3 regions of the Enterococcus sp. DIV0840 genome follow, and region 3 is predicted to be linked to each of the others. Evidence: riboswitches for the same ligand, from Rfam matches in the RefSeq annotation. Region 3 holds a riboswitch; each other region holds the start of a gene.
What was found. Region 3 has a riboswitch for magnesium ahead of IGL98_RS07030 (phosphatase PAP2/LCP family protein). Riboswitches for the same ligand answer to the same signal wherever they lie in the genome.

Region 1 (7,947 bases), 530 kb from region 3:
CCTTGTAATTGAACTTTATTAGATTTATCTTGGTATTGTGCTTTGATTGTGCCATTAGTATTTACTTGGTATTGCAACTGAATTTGTTGCCCAGTAGTGTAAGTCACTTGAACTTCTAATTTTTTTAAATCAGATTGTTCAGGGGCAACGGGTGTTTCTGGTGTTTCTGGAACTTCAGGTGTCTCAGGAGCAACAGTTGTTTCAGGCTCTTGCGGTTTTTCTGGATTAACAGGTGTTTCTGAAACATAGTAAGATTGTAAGCCAAATTCTGCTTTTACATACCCTTTAGTAATCAAGATAACTTTAAGATGTAAATCATTTTGGTACGTCATTTTTTGTAACAAACTTACTGATTTGTAATAATTTTTGCTGAAATCTCTTGCAATCACAGCGGCTTCTGATGAAGAATAACCAGCAACTTCCCATGTGCTTGCTTTAACTAGTTCGTTGTAAACAGATGATACAGTTGAACTTGTTAATGATAGACCTGTGTACGCTAAGATATCCGCTTTATTGAATAAAGTGACTGTCTTATTGTAATTTGACTCCACCACTGTTGCTGCATCTGCTGAGTTTGATACCACTGCCAAACTAGTAGAACAGAAACTGATTGCTAATCCTGCAACCATCATACCTTTAAAAAATTTCATAAAAAATACCTCCTCTTTTTTACTACTATTTTATGAATAGTAGATGTCTATATTATTATCTAAAAGAAATATAAAGTAAATATATATGAGTGATTTCTCATAATGTTGGAAATAAATTAGTTCCTTCATTGGGTCTTCGTTTTTGATATAATATGTGAAGAAATAGATTAAAGCGTAAGAAAGGATCTGTAATAATGAAAAAAGCGATAATTAGTAAAACGGTGAATTTATTAGATGGAGGCTGTAATGCTTGCGGAATTATTGAAGATGAAAACTATACATTGATGATAGACGAACAAGTTATTCCTTTAGAAAATTTGACAGTCAATTCTTTGGTCACAGCGATTGCTTTAAAAAATGGATATAAACGAGAATATCAGATGGATGTTATTGATGATTTTACTTTATATAAAAAAGATGATCATCAAGTTACGCTTAAAGAAGAATATGATTTTCTGACTTATTCAACTGAGACTGCAAAAATTGAAACAAGGGATCAAATGATGGATGAGAAAAAATTAGTGGAAACTGTCAATCAGATCTTAGTCACTCTTTTTAAAGTGGAAGAATTAGCATTTAGTTTATAGTCGATTATATAAAAAATGAGGGTGGGACAAAACTAAAAATCAGTTTTGATGTGCGCTCTAAAACTGAATAAGCGGCGAGAAAAAAGCAGCTCTGAGAAAAAAGCTGAAATTCACAAAAATTTGAAGAGCAATTTCCGTGAATTCCCTCTTATTTCTCGGAGCTAAACACTTTTGTCTCGGCCTCATTGTTATGTTATTCTATTTGAAAAATTTCTGACATTCCTATTTTTTCAAATCTTTCTTGTGAATCAGAAGGACTTTCGTCATGATCGTAAACCAATAGCTTGAAATCTTCTGTTTTTGGAATTCGTTCGAATGTTTCACTGTCAGTTAAGAGGATCATTTGTTGGCAAAGCCATTCTAGAACCATCTCAATATCTTGTTCATCTTCCACCCAATCATCAAATAAATGGATAGAGGCAACTTGCTGATTTTCATCCCAATCACGAGAAGTGTATTTCATCTCGTCTAATTGTGTTTTAGTGTAGCCTTTATTCGCATAATAACTTGTTGTTTCCTGCCATAGTTCTACTGTATTAAAGCACAGGTTGATTTCACCTTCTTCATGAATATTGCAGTCTAAAGCAAAGGCGTAAAATGTTTCATCAGAGTGATCTAATAAAAAGTTATCGATGCTATCAGTTAAAAAATTGAAAAAGTACTCTTGTTGTTTTTCTAAAAAGTGTTCCATTCATATCCTCCAAGTGTTCTGTCTTTTAAACATTGAAACAGATAAAAGAAGGAATGTCTATCTAAAGTTTTTTTTTTATGTGGAATAGCAATTTTTTAAGAAAATATAAAGATTTTTTTATTGGAATAGTTTGTTACTATAAGAGGACTTTTATTGTAAGAACAAGTGAAGAGTCGGTTTATTTTAGTAAGATAGTTCTGGGGTTGAACAGTTTAGATAAAATTTAATTTGACTTTGTGATTCGATACGCTTATAGTTTAAAATGAATTAAATACTTGTTAGGTGAGGCTCCTATATAAACACAAGCTGCTGCTCAGAAATGTCGAAAGACAGGTACGGGTAGGACAAATTTCGTCGAATTAAGGCGTTTTTCAAAGTAGCTAAAAGCAATGCTTTTTACGTTATATAGTGCTAAAACTCAACGAAGAGAAGAGTAAGGTAAGTTGTAAATAAATGGCGAGTGTCATACATTTAAACCCCTATAATCTAATCCCTTCGCTGAGTATTCTTGGTGAGGGATTTTTCTTTTAGTCGAGCAAAAATTAGAGCTATCAGGTTTCATGTGCTACACTATGGTTTGCTTTAAGGCTAAACAAACTCATTTAACTTTTATGTTTAGAAAGGAATAAACAATGAAAAAATCTGTAAAAATAGTGACGATTACCTTGTTATCGATTCTCCTTGTAGTCGTGAGTGTAGGCTGCTATGCGGCGGTTTCATTCCAAACGGCAAAGGAAAAGAGCGAATCAAAACTTTCTAATAAAAACCAAAATTTTACTGGTGATGAACAAACAAGTGACAAGGAATTAACGGTCATGGTTGTTGGAAATGACTCCAGAGACGACGATGAGGATCAAGGGCGTTCAGATACGCTTATGGTGGCTCATTATGATGGGAAAACGAAACAGCCTAAATTGATTTCGATCATGCGGGATAGCTACGTAACATTTCCTGATGGCGGCCAAGATAAAATAAATGCAGCATATGCATATGGCGGCGCACAAATGACAAAAGATGTGTTGAAAACGAATTTTGATTTACCAATCAATTATTATGTTGTTATGGATTTTAAAGAATTTAGTGACATTATTGATGAACTTTATCCAAAAGGAGTTACGATCGATGCTGAAAAAGATATTAATTTAGACGGTGTGGATATCCTCAAAGGTAAGCAAACATTGCATGGGAATAGTTTATTGCAGTATGCCCGCTTTAGAATGGATGAAGAAGGCGATTTTGGACGGATCAGACGTCAGCAGCAAGTGATGGATGCTTTAGTAGAGCAGTCTAAAGATTTGATTCCAATTTGGGAATTACCACAAGTTGCAGGAAAAATGGTCGGAAAAATCGATACAAATGTGCCTACGAGTTTATTGATCGATTTAGCAAAAGATTTTCTTACTGGAAAAGTGAAGCCTTTAAAATCACTGTCTGTTCCAGTGGAAGGCACATGGAACTTTAATGATTATACCGAATCTGGAAGTGTGATCGAACTTGATGAACAAAAGAATGCTGAAGCGATTCAGAATTTTATGAAAGATAAGGAATAACGTCATTTATCCGTTTACTCTCTTATATGAGAGTAAACGGATTTTTTAGTGAAAAATGAAAACAAACTAGCGTATTTCTATGCGTTAGGAGCAAGCATATGCTATTCTTTAAGAAAGCGTTTTTTTTATTTAGAAGGAAGGGTTTATTTTGAAAGTTGTGATTATTGGCGCTTCTTTTGCTGGAGTATCAGCTGCTTTGGCTATCAGAAAAAAACATCCCAAAGCTGAAATTCATTTAATCGAGAAGCAACAAACGATTGGTTATTTGCCTGGCGGAATCAATCTGTATTTTAATAAAACGATCGATCCTATCGAAACCGCTCAGTTTATTTCAGAAGAACAATTAATAGATAACGATATCTCTTTGTTGTTAAATGCAAGAGTAGTCAGTATGGATTCAACACAGCATATCATCAAATATGAAAAGCAAGCAACTGAGTTTTTTATGTCATTTGATAAATTGATTTTAGCAACTGGCTCTAGTCAATGGTCCAACAAAATTCTTGGTAGTGATTCGGAAAAGGTTTTAAAATATAAATTTTTGCCCGGAGTTCTAAAAGCTATTGAGCGTTTGGAAAATAGTGATAAAGTAGCAGTGATCGGCGGCGGTCAAATCGGCGGAGAAGCAGCAGATACGTTGTTAAAAAAAGGCAAAGAAGTACACCTCTTTGAACGTATGGATTATTTGTTATTCAAGTATTTCGATGAAGAGATGATTCGTCCAGTGCAAGCTGAAATGGTGTCTCGAGGTGCTGTGTTTCATTTCGATGAAACCGTTGAAAAAGTAACCGATACAGATGAAGGCCTACTGATCGAAACGAAGAAATCCGAATTAGTATGTGATAGTGCTATTTTTGGGATGAATGTCCGTCCAGATCTTGGTTATTTGGATGAACATATCCGGACTCATACGGATCAGACCGTATTTGTGAATGAGTATTTGCAAACATCTCAAGCGGACGTTTTTGCGATTGGTGACTGCATTCAAGTGCCTTATAGCTTGTCTCAGGAATTATTTTATATCCCATTAGTGAATAATGCGGTTAGAACGGGGTTAGTTGTGGCTCAAAATCTTGTAGAAGCAACCACACCATTTGTCGGCTCGATTCGCACGATTGGGACTAAACTTGTCGATTATTATGTAGCCAGTACTGGACTGACAGAAGCAGAAGGATTATTTCATGGGCAGCCGATTGCGGTTTCCCACGTTCAACAGAAGAGTTCCTTATTTTCAGGATGTGAAAAAATTTGTGGAAAAATTATTTTCGAAAAAGATAGTCATAAGATTTTAGGTGCACAATTAGTTTCAAAAGCAGATATCCTAGAGAAAATCAATACACTAGCGCTTGGGATTCAAATGGGTCAAACACTTGAAGAGCTTTACCAAAAAGATTTTTTGTATCATCCTTATTATTCAAACGTGATTGATATCACGAACCAGCTAGGTTTTGAAGGTTTGTGGAGTGAAGCGGATGAAAATTGAAGAATTATTGGATAAAAAAGAAGCGAGAGAGATTGGTATTTTAAAGAAGGTGATTTTGGCAGGTGGTCGTATCGCAGACCAAGAGTTACTTGATTATTTAGGCGTTTCAAAGGCTTCTTTTGAAAGTGATTTAAAGGAATTAGGGTATTACTTGAAGCCTTATGAAAAAGATTGTACGTTATTTTATGATGGACAATGGGTGGCAATTCATATGTCAGACCAGTTTTCGATCAGTAAAGTTTTGGAAGAGTATGTTCGAGGGTCAATCAAGTTTCAGTTGATAGATTACTTATTTCAGTATCGAGAATTTAGCATTGCTCAGCTGACCACTAAATTTATGATCAGTGAGTCGTCTTTGTTTCGGAAAATCAAAGAGCTAAATCTGTTATTAAAAGAGTTTGATCTTAAAATTGGCAACGGTCAATTAAAAGGTGAAGAGCTCCAAATTCGTTATTTTTATTTTCAAATTTATTGGTTTTTAACTCCGTATGAGAAACATCAAGAAAAAACATTAACGGTTCAAAATTCTAGGATCATTGAGGCTTTGGAAAAAGCACTGTCCCTTTCATTTGAGGAACATAGCAGGTTGAAAATCAGTTTATGGCTGACGATCAGTAAGAAAAGAATCGTGGTTCAACCAAAAATGTTTAAAGAATTATACAGTAAAAGTCTGGTGTATGAACAAGATCCTTTTTTTAAAACATTACGTTCCTTTGTTTTACGTTTTTTTAGTCGATATCCACTTGAAATCGATGAAGAAGAGAGTCTGCTACATTTTATTTTTCTAACGAGTATGTCTGTTTTAGCGGAATCAGATTTTGCTGAGTATAGTTTGATTCGTGGTAGAAGGACGCCAACATCACTTGCAGACACGTTTGTTTTAGAGCATGTGATTTTATATTATCGTCCGCAAAAATTTTTCCCAGAATTAGAAAAAAAGATCTTTTATTATTTTTCTCAGATTCATAATCGGCTGTATTTTTTTAAAGGAGAGCTGGAATTGTTTGATCGGGAGAATATTTGGCAAAAAGAACAGACTCTTTCCAGTCATCAGCTGGCTGATTTTTCTCGGATTCTTTTAGATAAAAGTTTAGAATGCTTTGGGAAAAGTTATGAGACAGGCAATAGTTTGTATGAATGGTCATTGGTGAAATATCTTAGTGTGCTGGCGATCATTGATTTTGAAATCGTTGGTGAGACTCGGATTGGGATTGATTTAAAGATGGATCATTTGTATAAGGAAGTAATGACTCAGGTTTTAGTCTTGAGCTTAAAAAATTTGAATGGGTTAACGATCGAACCATTTGATTCAAAAAGAACGTATGATTTGCTGATCACAAACGTTATGAAGCCGAATACCTATCGTTCTGCAAAAGAGGTTTATGTATTATCGGAACTTGGATCAACTTATGATATCAATCAAATCAGGATGAAAATCCGAGCGCTGCATACGAAAAGATGAATTGAATAAAAAGGCCAAAGGTAAAATGATTTGCTATTTTTTTTTTGGTCTTTTTTATTGATAGGACAAGGCTTTGTTGAAAAACTTTCATTTATTTTTGAAATTAAAAAAAAGTTGACGTTTTTATAAAACAGTTTCCGATTATGATAAATCCATCAAATATAAAGCGTTTTCAAGAAAGGGAGTAAATTCTAATGACAGAACAAAAATACATCATGGCGATCGACCAAGGAACAACCAGTTCAAGAGCAATTATTTTTGATAAAAAAGGCAATAACATCGGTAGTTCACAAAAAGAGTTTACACAAATTTTTCCTAAGGCAGGTTGGGTAGAGCATAATGCGAATGAAATTTGGAACTCTGTTCAATCTGTCATCGCAGGTGCTTTGATCGAGTCAAGTGTGAAACCTTCAGATATTGCTGGGATCGGTATCACCAACCAACGTGAAACAACAGTTGTTTGGGACAAGCAAACAGGATTGCCAATCTATAATGCGATTGTTTGGCAATCTCGTCAATCTTCACCAATCGCCGATCGATTAAAAGAAGATGGGCATGGCGAGATGATTCATGAAAAAACAGGATTGATCGTAGATGCTTATTTTTCAGCAACAAAGATTCGTTGGATTTTAGATCATGTTGAAGGAGCACAAGAGCGAGCTGAAAAAGGAGAGTTATTATTTGGAACGATCGATTCTTGGCTAGTTTGGAAATTAACTGGTGGAGAAACCCATGTAACGGATTATTCCAATGCAAGTCGTACGATGCTCTTTAATATTCATGATTTAGACTGGGATCAAGATATTTTAGATATTTTAAATATCCCACGCGTAATGCTGCCGAAAGCAACATCAAATTCAGAAGTTTATGGGTTGACGAAGAACTATCATTTCTATGGCAGCGAAATTCCGATCTCTGGTATGGCGGGTGACCAACAAGCAGCGTTGTTTGGACAAATGGCTTTTGAACGAGGAATGGTTAAAAATACGTATGGAACAGGTTCATTTATTGTGATGAACACAGGTGAAAAACCGCAGCTTTCTGATAATAATTTACTAACAACAATCGGTTATGGAATCAATGGTAAAGTTTATTATGCATTAGAGGGAAGTATTTTTGTAGCAGGTTCAGCCATTCAATGGTTGCGTGATGGATTGAAGATGATTCAAACCGCTGCAGAATCTGAAGCTGTAGCCAATGAATCACATAATAAAAATGAAGTCTATGTTGTGCCAGCTTTTACAGGACTTGGTGCACCGTATTGGGATTCTGATGCAAGAGGAGCTGTTTTTGGTTTAACGAGAGGAACCACGAGAGAGGATTTTGTAAAAGCTACATTGCAATCAGTTGCTTATCAAGTGCGAGACATTATCGATACAATGCAAAAAGATACTGGTATTGATATTCCTATCTTAATAGTAGATGGAGGAGCCGCGAATAATGATTTATTGATGCAATTCCAAGCAGATATTTTAAATACTTCTGTTCAAAAAGCGCAAAATTTAGAAACCACAGCTTTAGGCG
Region 2 (7,947 bases), 720 kb from region 3:
ACAAAATGAAATCAATAAAACATTATTGCCCATTGAAACAGCCATTGATCGATTTCCACGTATCGATTTATCTAACGAACTTTATCAGAAAGTCAAAAATGGTGTTCGATTAAGTCCGATTGAATTGACTTTAACGGAGATGCCGCAAGACTTAGTCGCTTTATTTTATCAAGATCAAGTGGTGAGCTTATATATGGCACATCCAACTAAACCTAATGTATTGAAACCTAGCAAAGTGCTACGAAATAATTAATAGAAAGAAGTTTTATCATGCAAATCATTCCAATTCGACATCCTTATAATTCAGAACAAATTCCAGCTGATGACGTTGTTATGGTCTTAGGCTTTTTTGACGGTGTTCATCGTGGACATCAAAAAGTAATTGAAACAGGTAAAAAAATTGCGATAGAAAACGGCTTGAAACTAGCAGTAATGACGTTTAATCAGCATCCGTCTATTGTTTTTCAAAAAGTATTACCTGAGAACATGAAATATTTGAATAGCTTAGAGCAAAAAGAACGATTGATGGAAAATTTAGGTGTAGATATTTTATATGTGATTGAATTTACTTCGGCATTTGCGTGCCTAGCACCGCAGGAATTTGTAGATCAATATATTGTCGGACTAAATGCCAAAGCCGCAGTTTCAGGTTTTGATTACACTTATGGACCCAAAGATATTGCCGATGTTGCTCATTTACCAGGCTATGCCAAAAATCGATTTGAGGTTGTTACGGTAAGTAAGGAAGAGTTAGATGGCGCAAAAATCAGTTCAACAAGAATTCGTGAATTGATGGAGCATGGTCGAATGGAAGAAGTGACGGAACTACTTGGCTACGTTTATGAAACCCAGGGAACAGTGGTGCATGGTGATGCTAGAGGCCGTTTGTTAGGCTTCCCAACGGCTAATATCAAAGTGAAAAGTACTGTTCGTCTGCCTAGAATTGGTGTTTACGCTGTGAAAATTCAAGTTGGAAACAAATGGCATGTTGGTATGGGATCGATTGGACACAATGATACCTTTGGTGATGGCCGTGAGTTGACAGTGGAAGTTTATATTTTGGATTTCCATCAAGATATTTACGGTGAACAAGTAACGGTACGTTGGAATCATTATTTGCGGGATCAGGTCAAGTTTGACGGAGCAGAAAATTTAATCGTGCAGTTAAAGCAAGATGAACAAGACACTGCCGACTATTTTTTGAATAATCCCATTTAATACTCCTTTTAATAAAATATGAATACAGCTTTTAACAGAACAGCTAGTGTAAACAAAGTAATAGCTCTATAAGTATTTTAGGATGGTTCATCTTTTTTATTCTGTCATAATTGAAGATAAGCAGAAATAGTTGCTTATTAATTATTAGGAGGATGAAGACTATGAAAAAAATCATTTTAGGAGCAACAGTTTTGCTATGTTCAGTGGCTTTAGTAGGATGTGGGAAAAATTCGGAAAAGAATAAAGATAAATCCGAAACGTCCTCGTCCTCCCAAGTTGAGAAAAGTAGTAGTTCTGTAGAATCCAGCAAAAAAGAGAAGCATGAAAAATCTGGTTCCAAAGAAGCTGATAAAAAAACTTCAGAATCTAGTGCACAAAAGAAAAAGTGATCCATCAAGTTTATTCTGATTTTGAGAGGGAAACAAAACTTATAGTGAGTTTTGTTTCCCTCTTTTTTTGATCATCAATTCCGTTGCTAGGAGTCAATAAAACGAAGCGTTGGTAAAAGATGACAATACTTGTTTTAGTTGAGTTCCCATATATTTATTTTTAAGATAATAAATAGACATTACTCTCATAGGAAGACTTTCGTGATTGATCGATATGATGTTTAGAGCGTCAAGATGACATTCTAAATACTGTGGAACGATTGAAAAAGTATCTGTGTTGTTTACCATATAGAGGATCAATTCAGTAGTGTCGACTTGAATATCATGCTCCTGAGATCTTTCAGGAAGATGAATAGCCATCCAATCATAAATTGTTTTTGTTTCGAGAAACGTTTTATTAAAAAAAATAAACGGATAGTCGTTAAATAAGTCTAAAGTGATTGTGGCGTTGTTTAAAATTGGATGCTCTTTTCGTATGATCATTTTGTATTCATTGGAATAAATATCTATTTTATTGATTGTAGAAGGCACATTTGTTATGGAAGGACCAATCCCAATATCGGATTCCAACGTTTCAAGTGATTTGAAAATGTTGTCTGAAATAATCGTATTTATTCTTAAATGTTTATATTCATGAAACAAAGCAGAAAGAGTATCGTTTAATTTAAATTCTAGGTCATTTAAAAAAAGAGAAACTTTGATCGTTGTCATATTAGGTTCTTTTGTGGTAGAAAGGTCATTGATCTCTTCACAAATATAAAACATTTCTTGTTTGATCCGCCAACAATGAGTTTCCAATATTTTCCCAGCTGGAGTTAGTTGACAGTCTCCACCATTTCTAAAAAATAAGGCTGTTCCAATTTCGTCTTCAAGGTTTTTTATTTGCTTACTTAGTGCAGCCTGTGAAATAGCAAGTTTGGTACTCGCTCTAGTGAATTGTTTTTGCTCACATAGTGTTAAAAAGTAATTTAAATGGGTTAGTTCCATAATCATATACTCCTTTCAAATAAAATTAAAAAATATATTGAAGCTGTTCAATTAGATATTCATGTGTTTTTGAGAGCGGAGAGCTTGAAGAATAGCCAATAGAAATATTTCTAAATGGACCCTCAATCATCTCGACAGACACAACATTTAAGTGATGAGGAATTGAATCTACCAACGAATAGGGTAGAAATGCCACACCAAAGTCTTGATCGACTAGATTTAATATTGAGATTGTAGAAGGAAGTTCATAATAGCGATTATCCTTAAGTTCAGGATGATTTGATTCAATCCAAGAATGGATTATTTTTTTTTCGTAAATTTTATTCGAATAATTGATTAGAGGTATTTGCAGCAAATCTTCTGCCGATAATTCATTCAAATTGGCAAATTTATTTTTAGTACTAGTGAAGACAACATATGATTCAGAGAAGATCAACTCACTTGTTATTTTAGAATTTGTTTCTGATAAAATACCAATAGCGATGTCAATGTCATTATGTTCTAACACCTCTTCTAAGTTTTCGTAATAACTGTATTCAAGTGAAACAGAAGGATAGTATTTATGGAATTCTGTTAATAATTTAGCAATTAAATAATCAATATCGGGTAAATTAGTACCGATTTTGATTGTTGCAGTTTCACCAGTATGAACGAGCAAGTTGATTTGATTAACAGCCATTTCAAATTCTTGAAAAATTTTTTCTCCTCTTGTCTTTAAAACATGTCCTTCAGGTGTTAACTTATTATTACCATAATCCCTTGTTATCAATTGAGCATGTAGTTCCAGTTCTAATTCGCGAATATGAGTGCTCAAACAGGGTTGAGAAATCCCTAATTCCTCCGATGTCTTAGTGAAGCTTTTGTTTTTACATAACGCTAAAAAATAGTCTAAGTGCTTTAGTTTCATCTTCACATCTCCTTCACTTGAGAAAAATAAAATTCTATTTACAACCAAGATAAAATAATTTTAGATAAAATAGTTCTTTTTTTTCAAAAATATATAAAAAATTAATAGTACATATTATTAACTGGAAATAATTACACTCTATTTTATAAGAAGGAATAAATTTAAAGTAAGTAGGAAAAGAGCCCCTTCAATTGGTGATAGCAAACCAATTGAAGAGGCTTTTATCAGTAAATTGCCTTCTGATAATAAATGATGAACTTTAAATTACGCACTGTAAATAAATTATTTACTTGCTTATTGTATGCTTAATGATGGATTTAAACCATATCATTTTATTTATAGCACTATTCTTTTTTTGTACAGAGTGCATAAGGAATTCTGGAGAAAACAAATCCCACTTCGCAGGAAAGACGAAGTGGGATTTATCAGAGTTAACTTTGTAAAAAGGAGTATGGATTCTGCATAAACGAAGTTGGGAAGTTCGTCTATAAAACTATCATAAATAAAAATGATCGATCTAACTATCTTTTTTTATTCATAGCTGTATTCATTTTTACGAATGATTCGTTGATAACTAATAAAAAGTATTTTGATTTTAAGTGGATGTATAAAACAACATTCGAAAAAAGTTATAGCGGTATAAGTTTTTAAGTCTATAAAAAAAGGCCGTAACTCATTAGAATAGTAGTGTAATTCTTCTTGTTAGGTGAGGCTCTTATACAAACACAGGCTACTGCCCAAAAATGTCGAGAGACGCCAATGGGTAGAACAGGAACTGTCGAATTAAGGCTTTTCTTAAGGTAGCTAAAAGCTTAGGCTTTTTACGTTGTATAGTGCCAAAACTCAACGATTACGAAGACTCACGGAAAAGCGGGCTGAGTTTTCAGTGCGCTCTTTTTGTGTGGAAAGGATGTGGTTCCCGTGTCGGAAGATAGTTCGATAGAAAGCGAATCAACTAAAAGAAAAGAGGATAATCCAGATGCAAAAAGAAATGAAGAACATGATCCATGATAAAGCGTACCAAAAATTAGCTAATTTATCTATCGATAAAGTATTAGAGAGTTTTTCGTCTTCCTGGGATGGATTAAAAGCTAGAGAAGTTCAACGCTCAAAAGAAAAATTTGGTGTAAACAAAATCACGGATGATAAAAAGAAATCATTTATTTATACTGTGATAAAATCTTATGTTACGCCATTCACTGTTGTTTTAATGATACTTGCAACTATCTCATTTTTCACCGAATATGTCTACGCTGATCCAAGTGAAAAAGATCTTGCTGGTGTTTTGATTATGCTGGTCATGGTTTTATTAAGTGGCACGATGACACTGGTTCAATCAGTAAAATCAAGCAATGCGGTTAGTAAATTACAAAATATGATCCAAATCACTGCAACAGTCACGAGAGAAAATAAAGAAATGGAAATTCCGATGGATGAAGTTGTTTGTGGCGATTTAGTTAAACTTTCGGCTGGCGACATGATTCCAGCAGATTTACGTTTGATTCATGCTAAGGACTTATTTGTTTCACAATCAGCCATGACTGGAGAAAGCTTTCCAGTTGAAAAAAAAGTTAAAAATTTTGTTTCTACAAATAACAACCAAACGGATTTTGAAAATCTATTATTTTTAGGTAGTAATGTAGTCAGCGGTAGTGGAGTTGGTGTAGCTGTTCGAGTTGGCGATCATACATTATTTGGAAAAATTGCACAAGATGTAGCAGATGACGAGAAAAAAACAAGTTTTGAATTAGGGGTCAATAAAACAACTTGGCTGTTGATTCGTTTTATGATGGTTATCACGCCAGCTGTGTTTTTGATCAATGGGATCACGAAAGGCAACTGGAGTGAAGCGTTGATGTTTGCAATTGCGACAGCTGTAGGACTTACACCGGAAATGTTGCCGATGATCGTTACAACTAATTTAGTTAAAGGCTCTAGAGATATGGCAAAAGAAGGCACGATCATGAAAAATGTCAATGCCATTCAAAATTTTGGTGCGATGGATATTTTATGTACAGATAAGACAGGAACACTAACACAAGATAAAGTCATTTTAGAATATCACTACAACACTTCATGTCAAGAAGATCAAGAAGTCTTACATTCTGCTTTTTTAAATAGTTATTTTCAAACGGGTCTACGAAATCTGATCGATAAAGCAATTATTGAAGCGACATCAAAAGAATTATCCATTGACGAAGAAGATTACTTTAAAATCGACGAAATTCCTTTTGATTTTAATCGTAGAAGAATGAGTGTAGTGGTCAAAAATAGAAGATCTAATCAAAGTTCCTTGATCACTAAAGGAGCAGTTGAAGAAATGCTGCAAGCTTGTTCTTATATCAATCAGCATGGAAACATTATTCCACTCACTCCTGAAGTTAAAAAACAAGTTTTAAAAACAGTGAAAGAATTAAACGAAGATGGCTTACGAGTATTAGCGATCGCTGATAAAAAAGTCAACAATCAATTAGACGATTATTCTGTTGAAGATGAGAAAGAATTAGTTTTACAAGGCTATCTAGCATTTTTAGATCCTCCAAAAGAAACAGCTGCTGCAGCAATCAATGCGTTAAAGAACAATGGCGTTTCGGTGAAAATTTTAACGGGTGATAATCAGTTAGTTACACGATCTGTTTGTAGAGAAGTTGGTCTTGGAACCGAAAAAATGATCGATGGTTCAACGATAGCTAAATTATCTGATGTTGAGTTAGAACGTACAGTCAACGAATACAATATCTTCACGAAAGTGACACCAGACCAAAAAACGAAAATCGTTAAAGCTTTGAAAAAGAACGAAAAAACAGTTGGGTTTATGGGAGACGGGATCAATGATGCTGGAGCAATGAAAGTATCTGATGTAGGAATTTCTGTAGACACGGCAGTTGATATTGCAAAAGAATCAGCAGATGTCATTTTACTACAAAAAGATCTTATGGTTCTAGAACAAGGAATCATATCTGGACGCAAAGTGTTTAGTAATACAATGAAATATATCAAAATGACGGCAAGTTCAAATTTTGGTAATGTATTTTCTGTTATTCCAGCAAGTATCTTCTTACCTTTCTTGCCAGTTGCACCGATTCAATCACTTTTCTTGAACTTGATTTATGATACATCGTGTATGTCTGTTCCATGGGATAATGTTGATGCAGAGTATGTAGAGAAACCTAAGAAATGGGAAGCAAAATCGATTGGTTCATTTATGAAATGGTTTGGACCGACAAGTTCAATTTTTGATATTGTGACCTATCTATTTATGTATTTTATTATTTGTCCAGCAATTTTGGGCGGAAGTTTCTTCTCGTTAACAGCTGATAAACAACTAGTGTTTATTGCGATTTTCCATGCAGGTTGGTTTATTGAATCATTATGGTCACAAATGTTGGTGCTTCACATCTTGAGAACACCGAAGATACCATTTCTTCAAAGTAGGGCATCTGGAATACTTACGCTAGTTACATCGATCGGGATTTTAATTGGAACGATTTTACCATTTACCAACCTAGGAGCAAGTATCGGATTTGCACCATTACCAGGAAATTACTTTTTCTATTTGATTCCAACAATCATTGCGTATTTATTTTTAGTAACGGTGATAAAAAAAATATATATGAGAAAATATCAAGAGTTACTCTAGACGGAAATTTTTATGACACTTTGGATTCTATGCAAGAGCCGAGGTGTCATTTTTTGTCGTCAACCTGAAGAATTTATTGAATCAAATTAGAACATTTTAGGAGTGAATATGGTAAGATAAGATGCGTCTTCTATTATAGTTACATAAAAAGTAGAAGACTTCTAAATTGGAGGAATAAAAAATTGAAAAAAGATACAAATGGTATTTCAGCATACATACATATCCCATTTTGCGAACATATATGTTACTACTGTGACTTCAATAAAGTTTTTTTAGAAGGTCAGCCAGTAGACGAGTATATCCAAAGTCTTTTGACAGAAATCCGTTTAACAAAAGAACAATACCCAAGTCGTAATACTGAAACAATTTACATTGGTGGCGGAACACCTACTTCACTTTCAGCGGAACAATTAGCTGTTTTGTTGAAAGGTGTGCGAGAATTATTGCCGTTTGACGATAAGAATGAATTTACTGTAGAAGCAAATCCTGGAGATTTAACGCAAGAGAAGTTACAGGTCATGAAAGAATATGGTGTAAATCGCTTATCGATGGGAGTTCAGACCTTTGATAATCAGTTGTTAAAAAAAATTGGACGCAAACATACAGCAGAAGATGTCTATGATACGATGAAGTTTTTAGAAAAAGAAGATTTTTTTAATGTGAGCATCGATTTGATCTACGCTTTACCGGGTCAAACCTTAGAAGGCTTCAGAGATACGCTAAAACGAGCAATAGAACTTGATTTACCACACTATTCGCTGTATTCACTGATTTTAGAAAATAAAACGATGTTTATGAACTGGGTA
Region 3 (7,947 bases):
GAAAAAATCGATGGAAAAGAAGTTGAGGTCTATAAATTAAATCTTCAAGACAACATGACAGAAGCCAAACTGGCAGACATTTTTAATCTGCCAATGATGATGCTGGCAACTTCTCAATCAAAAGATTCATCAAGTGGTGGTGAAGCCAAAGCAATCATCGAGGATTATAAAGCAGTTGGAGAAAATGCTGCTAAAGCCAAACAACTTGGTGAAGAAGCAACAACATTAGGCGAGCAAGCCAAAGAAGCAGGTGCGGTTGCTGCTTCAGCAACAGATGCTGCAACGGCAATGGAAAAAGGTCAAGAAGCACAAGAGTTAGCTGCCCAAGCTCAAGCAAAAGGTGCAGAAGCGAAAGCTTTAGCTGATTCGATCAAAACAACGACAGACGCCATGCCAGCGAAAGTCGAAGCAGCCCGTAAAGCAACTAAAAAAAGCTTAGGCGATTTAGGTGCGGATTCAATGAAAACAGTCGGGATTCAATTCACACTGGCTGAATACAAAGCACTAGATATGAATACACAACAAATCCAAACAGATTATATGGTTAAAACAGGAACAAAAATGGTTCTTCTAACACTTGTTTCAGCTGTAGCTGCAATCATTGTTGGGTTGATTGCCTCACTTGTGGCGGCATCTGTTGGACGAAACTTGCGTGTCGGTCAATATGAGCGAACATTGCAATTTTCAAACACCGAAATGGAGAAATTCTCTCCAGCTTCATTGATCACTCGTAATACTAACGATATCCAACAAATGCAAATGGGGATCGTTATGATTATGCGTATCGTGTTATATGCACCGATCTTAGGTATTGGCGGAATCTATAATGTCTATCAAACAGGAACAGGCATGGGTTGGATCGTCGGTGTAGCAGTAGCTGCAGTTTTAGTTTTAGTAGGAAGTCTACTATTAACAACGATGCCTAAGTTTAAAGCACTACAAAACTTAGTTGATAGAGTAAACTTGGTTTCTCGTGAAATCATTACTGGTTTACCGGTTATCCGTGCATTTTCTCGTGAAAAATTCGAAGAAAAACGTTTTGATGTTGCCAACACTGATTTAATGAAAACTCAATTATTCGTTAACCGTGCAATGTCTATTATGATGCCTGTCATGATGTTATTGATGAATAGTATTTCTGTTCTGATCGTTTGGGTCGGCGGACATAATATGAACAACGGTCAACTCCAAGTTGGGGATATGATGGCATTTATCACGTATACAATGCAAATCGTTATGGCCTTTATGATGTTATCAATGGTTTCGATTATTTTACCTCGTGCCAACGTGGCTGCTGGTCGTGTGGAAGAAGTTCTTGAAACAGAACCAACAATCAAAGATCCAGAACATCCAAAAGATGATCATGAATTTAAAGGTGAAGTAAAATTTGAAGCAGTAGAATTCCGTTATGGTGATGCTGACGAAGATGTGTTACATCATATCAACTTTACGGCCAAACCAGGTCAAACAACTGCTTTGATCGGTTCCACTGGTTCAGGAAAATCTACGATCGTTAACTTGATTCCGCGCTTGTTTGATGTAACGGGTGGACGAATCACGATCGATGGGATCGATATTCGTGAAATGAGCTTGCATAAATTACATGAAATCATTGGATTTGTGCCGCAAAAAGGCATCCTATTCTCAGGGGATATCGCCTCAAATATTAAATTTGGGGATGCCAACATCTCAGATGAACAAATGAGAAAAGCAGCCGAAATTGCACAAGCAGAAGAATTCATCGATTCAAATGAAAAAGGGTATGACCGAGAAATTTCTCAAGGTGGAACCAATGTTTCTGGCGGACAAAAACAACGTCTATCCATTGCGCGTGCCTTAGCGAAAAATCCTAAAATCTTGATCTTTGATGATTCATTCTCAGCGCTTGATAATAAAACGGACGTAGCGTTACGTAAAGCATTGTCTGAAAATATCAAAGGCGCAACACAAATCATCGTTGCACAAAAAATCTCTACGATTCTTCATGCGGATAATATTATCGTATTAAACGAAGGTCGTGTAGTCGATCATGGAACACATGATGAATTAATGAAATCATCAACTGTCTATCAAGAAATTGCCCAATCACAATTGAGCAATGCTGAATTAGGCATAGAAGAAGCTGAGTAGGGAGGAGCGAATATAATGGCAGAACAAACACAAAATCGCCCTCGTGGCGGACGCGGACCTGGAAATGGCGCTCCAGTGGAAAAAGCCAAAGATTTTAAAGGAACACTAAAAAAATTAATCTCCTATATTGGTGCTTATAAAATACCTGTTTTCTTTGTAATGATCTTTGCAATTGCCTCAACCGTATTTAATATTTGGGGTCCAAAAATCTTATCACAAGCGATCACAGAATTATTTAATGGTTTGATTAAAAAATATCAAGGAACCGGTGGAATCGATTTTAATAAAATTGGTGGAATCTTACTCTTCATGTTAGGACTCTACTTAGTGGCTTCAGCCTTCGGGATTATTCAAGGTTGGATCATGTCAACGATTTCGCAAAAAATCACATATCGCATGCGTAAAGAAATTTCAGAAAAAATCAATCGCATGCCGATGAACTATTTTGAAAGCCGTACGACGGGTGAAGTATTATCTCGTATCACAAATGACGTGGATACTTTAGGTCAATCACTAAATCAATCGATCACACAGTTTATTACATCAGTATTCACCATCATTGGGGTTATCGTAATGATGCTATCGATTTCTGTGCAAATGACAGGGATTGCGATTTTGATCGTACCAATTTCAATGATCTTAATTTTGATTGTGGTAAAAAACTCTCAAAAATATTTCAAAACACAACAAGAATATCTTGGTGTGATCAATGGTAAAGTTGAAGAAACAATCGGCGGTTACAATATCGTACGTCTTTTCAATGATGAAGAAAATTCTCTTACAGAATTTAAAAAGCAAAATGATGTATTATTCAAATCAGCTTGGAAATCACAATTTCTTTCTGGTTTGATGCAACCGATCATGAACTTTGTTGGAAATCTAGGGTATGTTGCAGTAGCGATCTTTGGTGGGATATTAGCTTACAATGGTACGATTACCGTTGGGGATATTCAAGCATTCATCCAATACGTTCGAAACTTAACACAACCAATTGCTCAATTGGCACAAGTATCTAACTTACTTCAATCAATGGCAGCAGCAGCTGAACGTGTTTTCGAATTCCTTGAAGAAGATGAAGAAGCACAAACAGTACCAAATCCAGTTAAAATCGATAAAGCCAAAGGTATGGTCGACTTTGAACATGTTCGTTTTGGTTATACACCAGACAAAATCATTATCAATGATTTCAGTTCACATGTTGATCCAGGCCAAACAGTGGCAATCGTTGGACCGACTGGAGCTGGTAAAACAACCATGGTTAAACTATTGATGCGTTTTTACGATGTAACATCTGGTGCGATTAAAATCGATGGTTATAATATCAAAGACTTTAACCGCGCAGATTTACGTAAAAATATCGGGATGGTTTTACAAGATACTTGGTTATTTAAAGGAACTATCATGGAAAACCTTCGTTATGGTCGTTTAGATGCAACGGATGAAGAAGTCTACGAAGCGGCTAAAGCCGCACACGTTCACCACTTTATTCAAACATTACCTGGCGGCTACAACATGGAATTAAATGAAGAATCATCAAATATTTCTCAAGGTCAAAAACAATTACTAACAATTGCTCGTGCGATTTTAGCCGATAAGCCGATTTTGATTCTCGATGAAGCAACGTCATCTGTTGATACAAGAACGGAAGGCTTGATTCAAGGCGCCATGAACAACTTAATGGCTGGACGTACATCCTTTGTTATTGCGCACCGTCTATCAACAATCAAAGATGCAGATAAAATTCTTTATATGCAAGATGGCGATATCAAAGAACAAGGAACACATGAAGAACTGCTAGCTGAAGGTGGTTACTATGCTTCACTTTACAACTCGCAGTTTGAAGAGTTAGATGAATAAAATGGCTCTAAAAGAGGCACTTATCAAAAAAATGATGAGTGCTTCTTTTTTTTATTCAAAAAATAATAGCCAAAATTTGTTTTATTTAAATTAAGAAAACATAAAGACGTTTAAAATAACTTGAAAAAAAATCTTTCCAGCGTTATTCTTTAGAAAATAAATAGATAAATAACCTTGTTAGGTGAGGCTCCTATACAAACATAGGCTATTGCGCAGAAACGTCGAAAGACGCCAATGTGTAAAACAGGAATTGTCGAATTAAGGCTTTTCATAAAATAGCTAAGAAATTTTCTTTACGTTGTATAGTGCTAAAACTCAGACGATGAGATTGATTGAAAGTCAAACGTCGTAGGAAAGAATGTTTGACTTTTTTCTTTTGGTAAATAGAGAACGTATTTGCTGATTGTTTACCGTCTTAGTACCTGCTTGTGTTTTTAGGAGTGACGATTGGCGAAAAAAACGCTGGATCATTCACTTCTTCTGCAAGAAGCATGAACTTAGGCGTTTTTTTATTGGCATTTTTAATGAAATTTCATGCGTACTGATTTTGAGCTAACAATTTTATCTAATATAAGAAATGAAGGGATTTTATACATGTATACGTTTAAAGAAAAAAAGTTCATTCCAGCTATTTTAAGTGTCCTATTATTTTCAGTGTTAACTTTTTTTGTTGTTCAGAATGCTTCATGGTTTCATCAGTTAGATTCGGCGATTTACCAAATTAGTTGGAAACCAAACGCTATGATCACGAGTATTGTAAATCTATTTGCTAAAACTGCAACCATTGTGCCGATTTTTATTGTGAGTCTGATTGTCTCATTTATCCTTTGGCGAAAAAAACAAAAATTACTAGCTTTTTGGATGAGTAGCAATGTTTTGGTGGTCAGTGCTATAGGGTTTCTACTTAAGAATCTTGTTGCAAGAATGAGACCTAATGTAGGACAGTTAGCAGAAAGAACATCATACAGTTTTCCCAGTGGACATTCACTATTAGCTATGTGTTTGGTGTGTTCAATTATCATAGCGGCACAAACGATTTATCCAGAACGATCAAAGAATTACAGACATTTGAAAAACGTGTTGATTATCTATGTATGTCTGATTGGATTGAGTCGGATCTATTTAAGGGTTCATTATCCAAGTGATGTGCTGGCAGGATTTCTTTTAAGTTATGCTTGGGTGAATCTTTCGTATGTTTGCCTTCAAAAGCTGTTCTTGAATAGAACATTTTCAACGCCAGATGCTAAAAAAAGATTTATACAAAGAACAATATTAAGTGGGTTGACATTACTTTTATTAGTTGTTGCCGGTGCCTCTGTGTATGGAGCGACAGTCTTTAAAAATGTTCAAAAAACAGCGAATAAAATGTATCAACCATTAGACCGAGAAGCAAAACCTGTGGAGCTTAAAAATAGTGAGCCGGTTAGTTTTTTACTATTAGGAATCGCAAATGATTCAAAACGTAAAACAGATTTTAGAGCCAATACGATCATGGTCGTAACGGTCAATAATCAATTGAAAAAGACGACGATTACGAGTATTCCTAGGGATGCTTATGTAGAGATCGTTGGAGAAGATGGTTTACATGACAAGATCAACCATGCTCATTCGTTCGGCGGTGATAAAATGATGATTGATACAGTTGAACATTATTTAGATATCCCAATCAATCATTATTTTGTCATTGATATGGATGGTTTAGCGGCATTGAGTGATGCAGTTGGTGGAGTGACAGTTAATAATGATTTTGCGTTTGATGCTGAAGGAATTCATTATCCAAAAGGAGAACAACATTTAGGCGGTTGGGAAACATTGCAATATGCGCGAATGCGTCATGAAGACCCTCAAAATGATTATGGCAGACAAAAGAGAGAACGCGAAGTGACTATTCAGTTGGGCAAAGAATTAATGTCTATGAAGAATGCGTTTCGTTACCAAGAGTTGCTGGATGTAATTGGGGATAATGGAAAAACAGATATGACGTTAGATCAGATGATGCAATTAATGAAAAATTACCAAAAAGCGCTAATTGATATTGAAACAAGCCAGTTGCAAGGGGAAGGATTTACAGGTGATGGTTATACTGGTGAGGAAGGTATTTCTTATGAACGTATTCCCGAAGCAGAAAGGGAAAAAGCCATAGCTGCAATAAAGAAACAATTGAATTTAGAGTAGTACGTTTTAAAGAATCAATCATTCGCTGGTCCAACATCAATTGTCAAAAGAGCTTTTCTTTTGGTATAATTTGATGCATAGAAGTGGAGGAATGTAAGTATGATAAAAGTAGCAATTGTCGGGTATGGGAACCTTGGACGCGGTGTTGAGCGTTCAATAAAGCAAAATAAAGATATGGAATTAGTAGGTGTTTTTACAAGAAGAGCCCCTGAGACAGTTCAGACAGAAGGCGCGAATGCCTTCACGATGGATCAGCTTAAACATAAAAAAATGAGATCGATGTTTGTATTTTATGTGGAGGATCAGCAACTGATTTACCAACACAAACGCCAGAATGGACGCATTTATTTAATACCATCGATAGCTTTGACACTCATGCTAAAATTCCAGAGCATTTTGCTAAAGTGGACCAGGTGGCAAAAGAAAATCAAACAACCTCAATTATTTCAACGGGATGGGATCCAGGTTTGTTTAGTTTAAATCGATTATATGCACAAAGTATTTTACCAGTTGGAGAGACAAATACCTTTTGGGGGAAAGGCGTCAGTCAGGGACATTCAGATGCCTTAAGACGAATCGATGGCGTGACAGATGCAGTACAATACACGATTCCAAACAGCGAAGTGATCGAAAAACTTGAAGCAGGCGAACAGTTGAATTTGAGTACGCGAGATAAACATTTTAGAGAATGCTTTGTTGTGCTTGAAGAGGATGCAAACGCAGAAAATATTCAGGAAGAAATTGTTTCAATGCCCAATTATTTTGCCGATTATGATACAGAAGTTCATTTTATTTCTCAAGCTGAACTTGATCAAAATCACAAAAAGATGCCTCATGGCGGGACAGTTCTTCATATTGGAACAACACATGAAAATACAAAACAAGTGATTGAATATAATTTACAACTAGAAAGTAATCCGGAATTTACGGCAAGTGTTTTAGTTGCGTATGCGAGAGCTTGTGTTCGTTTGGCTAAGGAAAAACAATTTGGCGCATATACTGTTTTGGATATTCCACCTAAATATTTGTCTGATCGGACAGATGAGGAATTGAGAAAAGAGTTATTGTAAAACTTAATAAGCTCAAGAGAGAATGCTGCGATCAGCATTCTCTCTTTTTGCTAGAATTAAGAAAAATGGTGAAAAGGGAGATAGATGAAAAAAAGACCTGAAATCAGGTCTTAATCAGTCTTATGCTTGATCTCTTCTAGAAATAAGCGGGAAAAATTTTAGACAATAAATGGCGCATAATCCAACAATCACATAGATGATTTTAGCGAAAATAGTTGTTGAACCGCCAGCGATCGTCGCAACTAAATCAAATTCAAATAGTCCGACAAGTAGCCAGTTTAAACCACCGACGATCAACAATGCTAACGCAACTGAATCTAAAGCTTTCATATGTGTTACCTCCTTTATTTAGAATAAATTAATAATAAAACAGTTTTTTTGAAAGTGCAAAAATTATGAATTAATTTATCTGAATAAAATGACAAAATAGTTAGTTTATATGGAAATAAGCGGATAATAATTAATAGTTTCAAAATAGCTAGAACAAATATATTTTAGATTCCAAAAAAAATTTCCAAATCCTTTATTCTTTGATTAATGAGAATTAGGAATTTAGATATTTTATTCTTTAACCATTCTTCTTAGCTATTGTTTCCGCTAAAACTGTATAAACTCGTTCCAAATCTTCTTGTGTTCCCCGAAGTTCATAGTCTGCTAAAAATGGAAAATCAAATCTCTCTGCATATTGCTTCGCGGTTAAACAATATTGATGATT

Region 1: another riboswitch for magnesium. It lies ahead of IGL98_RS04480 (LCP family protein); the one in region 3 lies ahead of IGL98_RS07030 (phosphatase PAP2/LCP family protein).
Region 2: another riboswitch for magnesium. It lies ahead of mgtA (magnesium-translocating P-type ATPase); the one in region 3 lies ahead of IGL98_RS07030 (phosphatase PAP2/LCP family protein).

Annotation. Positions count from the first base shown of each region.
Region 1 is NZ_CP172876.1:947,059-955,005, forward strand. Features, by position in the region: gene IGL98_RS04465 (YusW family protein) at 1-650, opposite strand, end outside; gene IGL98_RS04470 (DUF4809 family protein) at 845-1,237, shown strand; gene IGL98_RS04475 (DUF4303 domain-containing protein) at 1,431-1,928, opposite strand; M-box (ykoK) riboswitch at 2,196-2,364, shown strand; gene IGL98_RS04480 (LCP family protein) at 2,561-3,478, shown strand; gene IGL98_RS04485 (FAD-dependent oxidoreductase) at 3,636-4,961, shown strand; gene IGL98_RS04490 (helix-turn-helix domain-containing protein) at 4,951-6,423, shown strand; gene glpK (glycerol kinase GlpK) at 6,618-7,947, shown strand, end outside.
Region 2 is NZ_CP172876.1:2,198,627-2,206,573, reverse strand. Features, by position in the region: gene truB (tRNA pseudouridine(55) synthase TruB) at 1-253, shown strand, start outside; gene ribF (riboflavin biosynthesis protein RibF) at 271-1,218, shown strand; gene IGL98_RS10485 (hypothetical protein) at 1,380-1,607, shown strand; gene IGL98_RS10480 (LysR family transcriptional regulator) at 1,701-2,594, opposite strand; gene IGL98_RS10475 (LysR family transcriptional regulator) at 2,620-3,501, opposite strand; M-box (ykoK) riboswitch at 4,193-4,363, shown strand; partial or broken gene mgtA (magnesium-translocating P-type ATPase) at 4,469-7,141, shown strand; gene hemW (radical SAM family heme chaperone HemW) at 7,324-7,947, shown strand, end outside.
Region 3 is NZ_CP172876.1:1,480,708-1,488,654, forward strand. Features, by position in the region: gene IGL98_RS07020 (ATP-binding cassette domain-containing protein) at 1-2,130, shown strand, start outside; gene IGL98_RS07025 (ABC transporter ATP-binding protein) at 2,146-3,987, shown strand; M-box (ykoK) riboswitch at 4,154-4,321, shown strand; gene IGL98_RS07030 (phosphatase PAP2/LCP family protein) at 4,582-6,162, shown strand; partial or broken gene IGL98_RS07035 (diaminopimelate dehydrogenase) at 6,262-7,232, shown strand; gene IGL98_RS07040 (DUF378 domain-containing protein) at 7,353-7,562, opposite strand; gene nrdI (class Ib ribonucleoside-diphosphate reductase assembly flavoprotein NrdI) at 7,801-7,947, opposite strand, start outside.